DNA from 2 places in the Aurantivibrio infirmus genome. Region 2 is predicted to be linked to the other one. Evidence: predicted binding sites of a transcription regulator. Region 2 holds the regulator's gene; the other holds the start of a gene.
The links. The regulator sigma-54, encoded in region 2, starts transcription at its own class of promoters, with help from an activator protein. The targets are predictions, from matches to a motif close to TGGCACANNNNTTGCNNT.
Positions count from the first base shown of each region.

Region 1 (5,906 bases), on a different contig from region 2:
TCAATTTCATCAGCAAACTGGGCTTCCATTTGCCGGCGACGAATACGTACTTCTCGCATTGAATCAAAATATAAGTTTTGGTCTTGGTTATTGGTAGCCTTATCAGCTAACTCGAACAAAGCGTCATCAGCGTTATCAAATAATGACCTTAAGGACTTCAACAGGCATTGCTTACCTTTTTCTTGAACCTGATGGACTGGCGCAGGCAATCTTGCCAACTTCGCTCGATCACCCGCTTTCATAGAATTCTTGGCCTTAATAGGAACCACCTTCGCACCTGGCTGCATGGTGACAACTCTCCTAACAATCGTTCAGTTCAGTAACCGTACCGGAGCAAAAACCATCGTGGTCTGTTACCCTGGATTCCACCTGTGGTGTTCTGCGACAAGCGCTAATTACCTCAGGAGTTAGCTCTAACATCACTGTTGTGAGCAATTGCATTCAGTATATATGTGGCTTTCAAGACGCTACTGGCAAAATGTCAGAATCGAGAAGCTATTCACAAAAAGGAATAACAAAATTAGTTTTTTATTCACTTTATATTCAAATTTAATTGATCTTTACACTTTCTAATATCAATACTGAGTAACGATAACGATAGCTCACAAAAAGGATGGTTGACTGAAATGACGAATACCCCGCCAGGAAAATCACTCGGACGCGGAATGCTAACGATCGGCTGGATACTAGTCTTAGGAATTTTAGCAATGATATTTGCGCGTTGGGAAAGGCACCAGATCAATCCCAACCAGGAGTTTTTTGCCAATGAGACTGGAGCAGTTCGCGAAATCGTGCTTGAAGCTAATCGCTACCACCATTACCTTGCCTCTGGGACGATTAACGGCAAGCAAGTGACCTTCTTACTTGATACAGGTGCGACTGAAGTTGTCGTACCTAGTGAGCTCGCTGAACAACTCGGCCTTCGGGCAGGACCTCGCGGCTATGCTCAAACAGCTAACGGGACAATCGAAGTAAGAGCAACTGTGATAGACGAACTCGCGATCGGGCCAATTCGCTTTACCGACGTTCGGGCCTCAATAAATCCGGGTATGAGTGGCGATGACGAGGTTTTGTTGGGAATGAGTGCGTTGCGCCAGGTCGAGTTACTGCAAAAAGACAATCAGCTAACTTTGAGACAAAACCTACGTTAACCACCCAAACAAACAAAAATATCAACCCAGACGCAAGAGCCTGCTAGAATCCCTTCCTTTCACAATGCGCAGCGACCCCAGCACGCTTTATTTTAATCTCGAAAAACCCTAGAAACTCGGAATATCATAGAACCATGTCAACACTGCAACCCGGCACTGAATCAATTTCAAAGGAATACCCCTCCAAAGATAGTAGGCTAAAAAAAGATTTTTCCGCCGACATTCCAAACTTAAAGACAGACCGTGTGCGCGTCGTAGCTTTTGCGCTAGAAGAAGATATTGGCGAAGGCGACATCACCGCCCAACTAATACCCAAGGAGCAAAATTCTACTGCGACAATCATTACTCGGGAAGACTGCGTAATCTGTGGTATTGATTGGGTTAACGAAGTATTCAAACAATTGGATGCGGACGTTGAGATTAATTGGAAGGTTGCCGATGGCGATTTCGCTAAAGCAAACTCAGAACTGTGTCAGTTAAAAGGCAACAGTAGAAGCTTATTAACCGGCGAACGAACAGCACTGAATTTTTTGCAACTATTATCCGGCACAGCAACCACGAGCCGCCAATTTTCAGAATCTGTAAAAGGTACAGACGTAAAAATACTCGATACACGAAAAACAATTCCGGGACTGCGAAGCGCACAAAAATACGCAGTGCGGTGCGGCGGCTGCCACAATCACCGTATTGGCTTATACGATGCATTTTTAATTAAAGAAAACCATATTGCCGCATGCGATGGCATTACGAATGCAATTAAAACCGCTAGAACACAAAACCCAGGGAAAACCGTCGAAGTGGAAGTTGAGAATTTGGAAGAATTAATGGAAGCTCTCGCCGCAAAAGCAGATGTCATAATGCTTGATAATTTTTCCGACGAAGAATTACAGAAAAGCTCTTTATTAGAAAAAGGATATTCGAAATTTGAGTCGTCAGGAAATTTACAAATTAAAGAAGTGTCTGACCGACTTTCGGGTATTGCGGATTACGCATCATTTGGCTCGTTAACAAAAAACCTTACTGCAATAGACCTGTCCATGAAGATAAATGTTAAATCCTGAGCAACTCGATAAAACTGAGCGAGACTGCTTACTCCAACATCCAGCCATCATTTTATACAGCAAAAGTTAAAACTAGTAGCGTCCGCCGTTTGAGAAAAACATCAAAAACCCAACGGCGCAAAATTAGCCATAGCGGTTTTCGAAAATCTCAAAAAATATCTAGCTCGGATAGCATTCAATAATGCCAAAGGTTTGTGAATGAAGACATCTCACGGTAGAGAAGATTGTGTTCTAAAAAAGGGGGCACAAGATTTTCCGTTTGGATGAGCCGCGATATAAATACTCCTTTAGACTTGACCAAAACACTATTAGTGAAGTCTTTTTCTGGAATCAAATAGGTTATAGCCTTAGCCACAAAAAAAGCCCCAATGACTCTCGTCAATGGGGCTTTTTTTAAATCAAATACTTCCTTAACAAACATTCGCTCCTACACAGGTGCCCGTTTTAGCCCATGTGACGGCGCCATTAGCGAAGGTCGGAGTCATAATATAAGTCTCACCATTTAACCCTAGCGCACTAACAGCAGTAGCTGTGATAACTCCATTTGTGGTTGTCATAGTAGCAGTGTAAGTGGTCGCAGCTGGCAACGCAGCAATAGACCAACCTGAACCAGTTGCACCGTCAGTACAACCTGTGACTGTGCCTAAATCTTGAGCGCAGATTTCAACAGCGGTTTTAAGACCAGAAGTGCCAATCACAACCTCACTAAACTTCGCTCGCTTAGTATAATCCTGGTAGGCTGGCAGAGCGACTGCAGCCAAAATGCCGATAATTGCTACCACAATCATTAATTCGATCAAGGTAAATCCACTTTGTTTTTTCATAGATGCTTTCATTACAGTTAACTCCAATAGCGTTGTTTAAATTAACACACCAGAGGGTTCGCAATGATTTCCTTCTGGCACTTGTGAGTATTGAGCAACAAGCGGGCCAACTATGGAACACCCCTGAAATACCTTAACTTTTCTAATCTGAGCCTAAATAATCGATTATTCTTCTGACATTTTTTGTCAGAATCTTCCAATTTCAGGGAATTTGCATCAGTAAATAGTATTAGCTTTTCAATTTGACCGTCTATACTATACTTTCACTAACTTCGGCGGTTAAGAATTGACTAAAAACTATAATTTACATAGTGTTAGCGACAAAAGTTAATTCAGGATATAGACCAGTCGAAATTCGGCTTAATATTTAGGCTTAATCAATGAACTCAAACACAGCGGTAATCAGCGGCTTGGCGAGACGCCTCATAAACGATGGCCTAATTGATGAATCGACGGCGCTCGACGTCCTTAAACAATCCGCGCAGAACAAGACGCCTTTTGCCTTGCAGCTTGTCAGCTCCACGGACCTTGACTCAAAAAGCATAGCAACTGCTGCATCCGAAGAATTCGGAACTCCTATTATTGATCTCGATTCATTTAACGTGCTGAGTATTCCCACAGGGATTGTTGACCAGAAGCTAATAAAAAAACATCAAGCCCTACCTTTATTTAAGCGCGGCAATCGCTTGTTTGTAGCCGTTTCAGACCCCACCAACCTCCACGCCCTAGATGAAATTAAATTTAATACGGGCAAAACCACTGAAGCGATTCTAGTTGAAGCTGACAAACTTCAGGCGGCTATTGAAGCGTATTTTAATCGACAAGAAGAATCCATCGGTGACGCACTTGGTGGACTAGACGAAGACTCACTTGATGATTTAGATATTCAGGCCGTGGATGAAGATGGCCCTAGTGATGATGGTGATGGTGCAGAAGTCGATGAGGCACCAATCGTTCGCTTTATTAACAAAGTTCTTTTAGACGCAATTAAAGGTGGCGCATCCGATATTCACTTTGAACCCTATGAAAAGTCATATCGAGTTCGATTTAGAACCGATGGAATATTACAAGAAATGACGCGCCCACCTCAAAATCTAGGAACTCGATTAGCGGCCCGCTTAAAAGTTATGTCTCAGATGGATATTTCAGAACGCAGGCTTCCTCAGGATGGCCGAATCAAGATGAAAATATCCCGAAATCGCGCTATCGATTTTCGTGTTAATACTCTACCAACTTTATTTGGTGAAAAAGTAGTGTTGCGTATTCTCGATCCAAGTTCCGCGAAACTCGGAATTGATGCACTTGGGTATGAAGAAGACCAAAAGAAACTTTTTATGGATGCCCTCCAACAACCTCAAGGAATGATATTAGTAACGGGGCCAACAGGTAGTGGTAAAACCGTTTCTTTATATACTGGCCTAAACATCTTAAATACCAGCGAAAGGAACATCTCCACCGCGGAAGATCCAGTAGAAATAAACCTAGAGGGCATCAACCAGGTACAAATGAACAACAAGGTTGGCCTAACTTTTGCTGAAGCCTTAAGGTCTTTTTTGCGACAGGATCCAGATGTCATCATGGTTGGTGAGATACGCGACCTAGAAACTGCTGAGATTGGTATAAAGGCTGCGCAAACAGGTCACATGGTTCTTTCAACATTACATACTAATAGCGCTCCAGAGACGCTGACACGATTGTTAAATATGGGAGTACCTGCATTCAACGTGGCGACCACAGTGAGCTTGATTATTGCTCAACGATTGGCACGAAGACTGTGTAATAGCTGTAAAAAACCCGCAACAGATATACCGGAAGAAATACTCAAGGAAGAAGGGTTCGATAACATTGGCATTCCCCGGGAAGAAATAGAACTATTTCACCCTGGTGGATGTTCTCAGTGCACAAATGGATATAAAGGCCGAGTGGGCGTGTATGAAGTAGTTCGCATTACGCCCAAGATATCCAGCCTTATAATGGAAGGCGGTACTTCGATTAAAATTGCGGAGTTAGCGAAAGAAGAAGGTTTTAGAAATTTAAGGGTGTCGGCTCTACGAAAAGCGGCGAGCGGCTTAACCAGTCTTGAAGAAGCGAATCGGGTAACAAAGGATTAAGAAAATGGCGACTGCAACTGCGTCCAGCGGAAGTGTTTTTATCTACAAAGGCTTTGATAAGAAAGGCAACAAGATAGAAGGCGAAATAAAAGGTCAAAGCCAAGCATTGGTTAGAGCCCAGCTGATGAAGCAAGGGATTCGTGCCAAAGGTGTGCGCAGAAAACCTAAGCCCCTATTTGGTAGCGGTAAAAAAGCAATCAAACCAATGGATATCGCCATATTCACTAGGCAAATGGCAACCATGATGAAAGCGGGGGTACCGCTTGTTCAGAGTTTCGAAATTGTTGCGGATGGGCTTGATAATCCATCGCTACGCGAACTTATTTTGGAGATTCGAGAAGATGTCGCAGCCGGTGGCGGATTTGCATCCTCTCTAAGAAAGCATCCTAAATATTTTGACGATCTTTTTTGCAACCTCGTTGAGTCGGGAGAACAGTCAGGCGCACTTGAAACGATGCTTGACCGAATTGCGCTCTATAAAGAAAAAACAGAACAAATTAAAGCGAAAATTAAAAAGGCAATGACTTATCCTATCGCTGTTGTAGTCGTTGCATTTGTGGTAACTGCGATCTTGTTGATTAAAGTGGTTCCAATATTTGCAGAGACATTTAGCAGTTTTGGAGCAGACTTACCTGCCTTCACACTGTTTGTTTTAGGTATTTCAGAGTCTGTACAAGCATACTGGGTTTACATACTAATTGGGATCATTGCATCATTTTTTATATTCAAAGAAACCAAACGGCGCTCAAAAGCTTTCGC
Region 1 covers NZ_BAAFSK010000004.1:222,286-228,191, forward strand. Annotated here, with positions in the region: gene ACYUCY_RS10440 (DUF1631 domain-containing protein) at 1-287, opposite strand, end outside; gene ACYUCY_RS10445 (retropepsin-like aspartic protease family protein) at 627-1,151, shown strand; gene nadC (carboxylating nicotinate-nucleotide diphosphorylase) at 1,286-2,212, shown strand; gene ACYUCY_RS10455 (pilin) at 2,623-3,048, opposite strand; gene pilB (type IV-A pilus assembly ATPase PilB) at 3,417-5,147, shown strand; gene ACYUCY_RS10465 (type II secretion system F family protein) at 5,152-5,906, shown strand, end outside.
Region 1: a site for sigma-54 is predicted at 3,128-3,145, ahead of ACYUCY_RS10455 (pilin). Genes of this name have one in related genera too.

Region 2 (5,906 bases):
TGGGTTTGATGGAAGAGAAAAAGATTACCGCTTTAGTTGTCGAAGAGAACGGCCATACTGTTGGCATAATCCATCTCCACGATATTCTGCGAGCTGGTGTAATTTAACGCGAAGATACAACAAATTAAAAAAGGTGCACTCTAAATGCACCTTTGTTTTATTTATTTTCATGGGCGTCTTGCGCTCTCGAGGAAACCAAAAAACATGTCGAATCAAGAAAACAATCAAGACTTAGCGGAACGCATTCAGAAAATAAAGCTCTTATTGCTTGATGTCGACGGAGTTCTTACCGACGGTAAATTGTATTTCAGCAGCGAAGGTGACGAATTTAAAGCGTTTAACACTCTCGACGGTCACGGGATTAAAATGCTTCAAGATAGCGGCGTTAAAGTTGGTATTGTGACGGGCAGAGAAAGCCTTCTCGTTAAAAAACGCGCGGGCGATTTAGGAATTAAGATACTTGTACAAGCAAGCAAAGATAAACGAGACTCCTTAAACACGATACGTAAAGAAGAAAACATCCAAAACGAAGAGATTGCATTTATGGGTGATGATTACCCAGACCTCGGCCCCATGTCTGACGTCGGCCTGGCTTTAACAGTCGCCAATGCACATAGAGCCGTTGCCGCACGCGCTCATTGGCAGAGCAAAAAAAATGGTGGCGAAGGTGCGGTGCGAGAAGCGTGCGACATGATCATGCAAGCACAGGGTAACTACGAAGCGGCATTACAAAAATATTTATAGTTAACATATCTAAGACCGTAAAAAATATCTAAGGTGAAACTGTGCCGCGTAAATGGCTCCCGCTAGTTATTATTATTTTCGCCCTCGCCGGAACGATTTTTTTGGCGAATCCACCGGACATCATCCTTCCCGATGTTGATGCCCCCTCTGGTGTCGCTAGCGCTCCTATTAGCTATTCTACGGAAGTGAAAATTTCTCAATACGATGACAACGGTGATATCGATTACAATTTCACCGCTAACAAGCTTACTCAATTTCAACCCGATCCGGAACGAGTATCCGAGCAAGACTACACTCAGATCGATTCACCACTATTCACGCTCCGACAAACTGATAAACCACCGCGTTTTATGGAGGCAAAAACGGGTTATGCCTCTGGCGCCAACTTAAAACAAATTTCTCTTCATGATGACGTTCGCGTTTGGCAGACCACCGACAACGAGAAATTGGAAGAGTTGAAAACCAGCGAACTGCTTGTCTATTTGGATCGGCACATGGCGACCAGCGATAAACTTGTTATGATGTCCTACCCTGGCTATACCGCCACTGGCGAGGGGTTAATTGCCGATTTCAATCTTGAACAATACCGTGTCCTTAAAAACGCAGAGACTTTTCATGATATTAGCCAATAAAACTGTAGCGTTAAGGTCAATTCAAAGCGCAATTTTCGTTTTGTTTTTACTCACCAGCGGGTTCAACTATAGCCAAAACACCTCGACGCAACAGGGAGCTCGATTAACGTCCTCTGGCGGTTTTGAATACGACAACAAAACTGGCGTGGTGATTTTTAAAGACGATGTCGTTTTCGAACAAGGCACATTGAAAATTACCGCCGATAAGGCAACCGTTAAGCGCAACGCTAAAAATGAAATTGAAAAAATAGTTGCCTTAGGTTCGCCGGCAACCTTTCAACAAAAACCCGGAGAAAACCAGCCCCTGATCATCGGCACTGGCGACGTCATTGAATATGAAATCGTCGATGGCATTGAAAAAGTATTTATCATCGGCGATGCTAATTTCAAACAAGACGGGTCGGAATCAAAATGCGATCGTTATGAGATTAACATTACCGCGCAAACATCCTCAGGCTCCAATAATTGCGAAGCAGTGTGGACAACAGCTGAACCCAAAATTCCAACACCAGCGGAGCCAGAATCTGACTCCGCTGACAGTCAATAAGATATTCCGATGCCTCAACTCACCGCGTCTAATCTAGCCAAACGATATAAAGGTCGTGAAGTTGTCGTCGACGTTTCGCTCAGCGTAAAAAGTGGCGAAGTGGTCGGCCTGCTGGGCCCGAACGGAGCCGGTAAAACCACCTGCTTTTACATGATAGCTGGGCTTATAAAACCGCTTCGCGGCAAGGTTTTTATCGATGATAAAGATATCACTCAATATGCCATGCATGATCGCGCCAAAGCAGGTATAGGCTATTTACCACAGGAAGCTTCGGTATTTAGAAAACTGAGTGTCGCAAACAATATTCTCGCGGTATTAGAAACACGTAAAGGGTTAAACCGAAAACAAAGAATTCACAAAAAAGATGAGCTGCTAAGAGAATTCAACATCACGCATTTGAAAAGAAATCTTGGCATGGCTCTTTCGGGAGGCGAACGCCGTCGTGTTGAAATCGCTCGAGCCCTCGCTGCTGATCCCGACTTTATTTTGCTTGATGAGCCTTTTGCAGGCGTCGATCCAATTTCAGTTTCCGATATCAAAAATATTATTGCTCACCTCAAGAACCGAGGTATCGGCGTATTGATAACTGATCACAATGTTAGAGAAACCCTTGATATCTGTGAACGCGCTTACATTGTGAGCGAAGGGCAAATAATTGAAGCGGGTAATGCCGAAGCTGTGCTCAATAACAGTACGGTTCAGAAGGTCTACCTGGGCGAAAACTTTCGTTTATAGAGCTTGCGGCCTACTTTTTTAGCTTGAATCAACACAGTTGCTGCTCATACCTTTATAGTTTTTTCTTATTTATCATAGACTTAATACAGCTCAATGCATGTTCAGAGCTGGGCATAAACATTGCTTGTCAAAATTGCCCCTTCCAGGTAGCCTGTCTACACTAAAGATTCAGTGCAAATAACACCGCTTTGTTTGGCTATCTTAATCGAAGGTGAAATATTCCAAGTTTGTCAGGATTTCAAATTGGAATATGTAAGGCCCTCGTCCATTCCTAGCCTCTCAAGCAAAACCCTTAATTAAACTCTTTAGATAACTAAAGTACACGTATCACCCAGAAGTAGAGTTGTTGGATGTCAAACCGAAGAACCAAACCTAGTACATCTCAAGCAAGGAAAGCACGCCTCCACCTGGCAGAATCGAAAAGTCGCCTGCTAATCTTATGAAACAATCGCTGCAACTAAAACTCGGCCATCAGCTCACGATGACCCCCCAACTGCAACAGGCCATTCGGCTGTTACAGTTATCGACTTTAGATCTACAGCAAGAAATTCAAGATGCCCTCGACTCCAATCCAATGCTGGAAATCGAAGAAAATGAGGGTAGCGAGCAAAACGAATCTCGCAACGAAAAAGACCGTAATAATAACGATCAAAATACCACGAATAGCGATGACTTCTCATCGGACAACAATCAACAGCAAGATACTTCGAGTACCGATCTAAACGATGCAAGCTGGGAAGAGAATCTCCCGAATGACTTGCCGGTTGACACCAGTTGGGACGATATTTACCAGCCTTCGAGCTCCACCCCCTCCTCGTCGATGCCGGATAATGATGATTTTGATTTCGACTCTCGCCGTACAGTCACAGAATCGCTTATTGATCACCTCACCTGGCAGCTCAACCTCACTCCCATGTCAGAGCGGGATAATTTTATTGCTCTAGCACTAATCGATGCAATAGAGCCCAGCGGCCTATTATCTACGACCGTTGCCGACATCTATTTGGGGCTACATGACACCCTTGAAGAGCTTGAAGAAGACGAAGTCGTCGCCGTTTTGCACCGCATCCAACAATTTGATCCTCCGGGAGTCGGTGGTCAGAATCTAAGCGAATGCCTCTTAATACAATTAAAACAACTATCACCAGACACAGAACACCTCTCAGCTGCAAAACTGGTGGTACAAGAATACTTAGAATTATTGGGGACTCGTGATTACAAACAGATCATGAGAAAGTCCAAGCTTAAAGAGCATGAACTACGTGATGCAATCCTTCTGATACAAAGTTTAAACCCAAGACCAGGCGACCTAATCAATGCGGGCGAAACTGAATACATTGTGCCCGATGTTTATGTCAGCAAAGAAGATGACCGATGGACAGTACGTCTAAACCCCGAAATTGCACCAAAAATTCGAATCAGTCCGGAATATTCATCGCTTATCAAACGCGCAGACTCCAGTAGTGACAACACCTTTTTACGAGACAACCTGCAAGAAGCACGCTGGTTTTTGAAAAGCCTACAGAGTCGAAACGAAACCTTATTAAAAGTAGCAACCTGTATCGTTGAGAAGCAGCGCGGATTTTTAGATTATGGTGCAGAAGCGATGAAACCCCTGGTACTACACGATGTCGCAGAAACGGTGGGCATGCATGAATCGACGATTTCTCGGGTGACTACGCAAAAGTATATGCATACCCCTCAGGGGATTTTCGAATTAAAATATTTTTTCTCAAGCCATGTGAGCACCGACACAGGCGGTGAATGTTCAAGTACGGCAATCCGCGCTATCATTAAAAAACTGGTTGCGGCGGAGAACCCTAAAAAACCTCTCAGTGACAGCAAAATTGCCGAGCTATTATCTGAACAAGGAATCCAAGTTGCGCGCCGCACCATTGCAAAATACCGTGAATCACTCTCAATCCCCGCATCTAATGAACGAAAAAGGCTTGTCTGATCTTTATCAAAGCAGAATGAAAAATTTTCTGATAGCCTGTGCCAAATGTGTTCTAAAAGCGATCCAAAAAGTGATCAAATTGCCCTTGTTTTTTATCAAAGTATTTTTCAACGGCTGATAGCAGCCTATCATCACCTAGGAGCCACTCTATGCAAATTAACACCAGCGGTCATCACCTAGATCTCACTCCCGCTATAAAGAACTATGTAGACACCAAGTTGCAAAAACTTGAACGACACCACGACCGAATCACCAACGTCAACGTTATCTTGTCCGTTGACAAGCTAGAACAAAAGGCAGAAGCAACCATTCACGCAAGCGGCAAGGAATTTTTTGCTAACGCTAATTCAGAAGACCTTTACGCAGCAATTGATTTGTTATCAGACAAACTGGATCGGCAACTTATTAAACATAAAGAAAAATTAAACAGTCATCGTTAATATTTTTACACTACAATCCCCTGAATCACTAACCACTTTTGAGCGACTTATAGTCGCTCTCAATTTAAATGCCCTACACTTATGCCTGCACCCATGGATATCAAATCTCTTCTTTCGCCGTCACGTACTCTATGTGGCTTATCCGAAGCGAGCAAAAAACGTGTCTTAGAACATGTCGCTAAAGTCATTGCTCAGGATTACCCCGCTCTCAATCCAGATGAACTTTTCCAGCAGTTGATATCAAGAGAGCGCTTAGGTTCAACAGGCATTGGCCAGGGGATCGCTATACCTCATTGCCGTATCTCCAACTGCCCCAACACCATTGCAGCACTAATAAAACTCGACAAACCGGTAGATTTTGGGTCTATTGACGATGCGCCTGTCGATATAGTTTTCGCGCTAGTCGTTCCCGACGAGGCCCACGAACAACACCTCCAAACACTCGCATCTTTGGCTGAAGTTTTTAAAATCAACGAAAATATTGAACACGTACGCAAGGCCAATACCGAACAAGAACTCTATGACACAGCAGTAAGCCTATTCGACAAATAGATAGCGGACTATAAATCAACCAAAGCGCTCAACCACCAAAAGTAAGCCCCCTAAGCAAAAACGAACAAAAAACCCGACTCTACCTTCGGGCTTTATGTTTTTTTCCTGTTACAAGCGACTATACCCACTAATCTCTACACTTCGGATTATTTAACAAGCTATACTTAGGCCAATTTGGGACTCAGCTCGTTTCATCGCTTCTACGTTTCGAACAAACGCCCCAACCACGCAACTCAAATACAGCCGTGAAAAATACAATGAGACTCGTCGTAATAAGTGGCCATTCCGGTTCCGGTAAA
Region 2 covers NZ_BAAFSK010000007.1:93,961-99,866, reverse strand. Annotated here, with positions in the region: gene ACYUCY_RS15715 (KpsF/GutQ family sugar-phosphate isomerase) at 1-107, shown strand, start outside; gene ACYUCY_RS15710 (KdsC family phosphatase) at 205-744, shown strand; gene lptC (LPS export ABC transporter periplasmic protein LptC) at 786-1,376, shown strand; gene lptA (lipopolysaccharide transport periplasmic protein LptA) at 1,360-1,923, shown strand; gene lptB (LPS export ABC transporter ATP-binding protein) at 1,933-2,658, shown strand; gene ACYUCY_RS15690 (RNA polymerase factor sigma-54) at 3,098-4,615, shown strand; gene hpf (ribosome hibernation-promoting factor, HPF/YfiA family) at 4,765-5,055, shown strand; gene ACYUCY_RS15680 (PTS sugar transporter subunit IIA) at 5,149-5,607, shown strand; gene rapZ (RNase adapter RapZ) at 5,865-5,906, shown strand, end outside.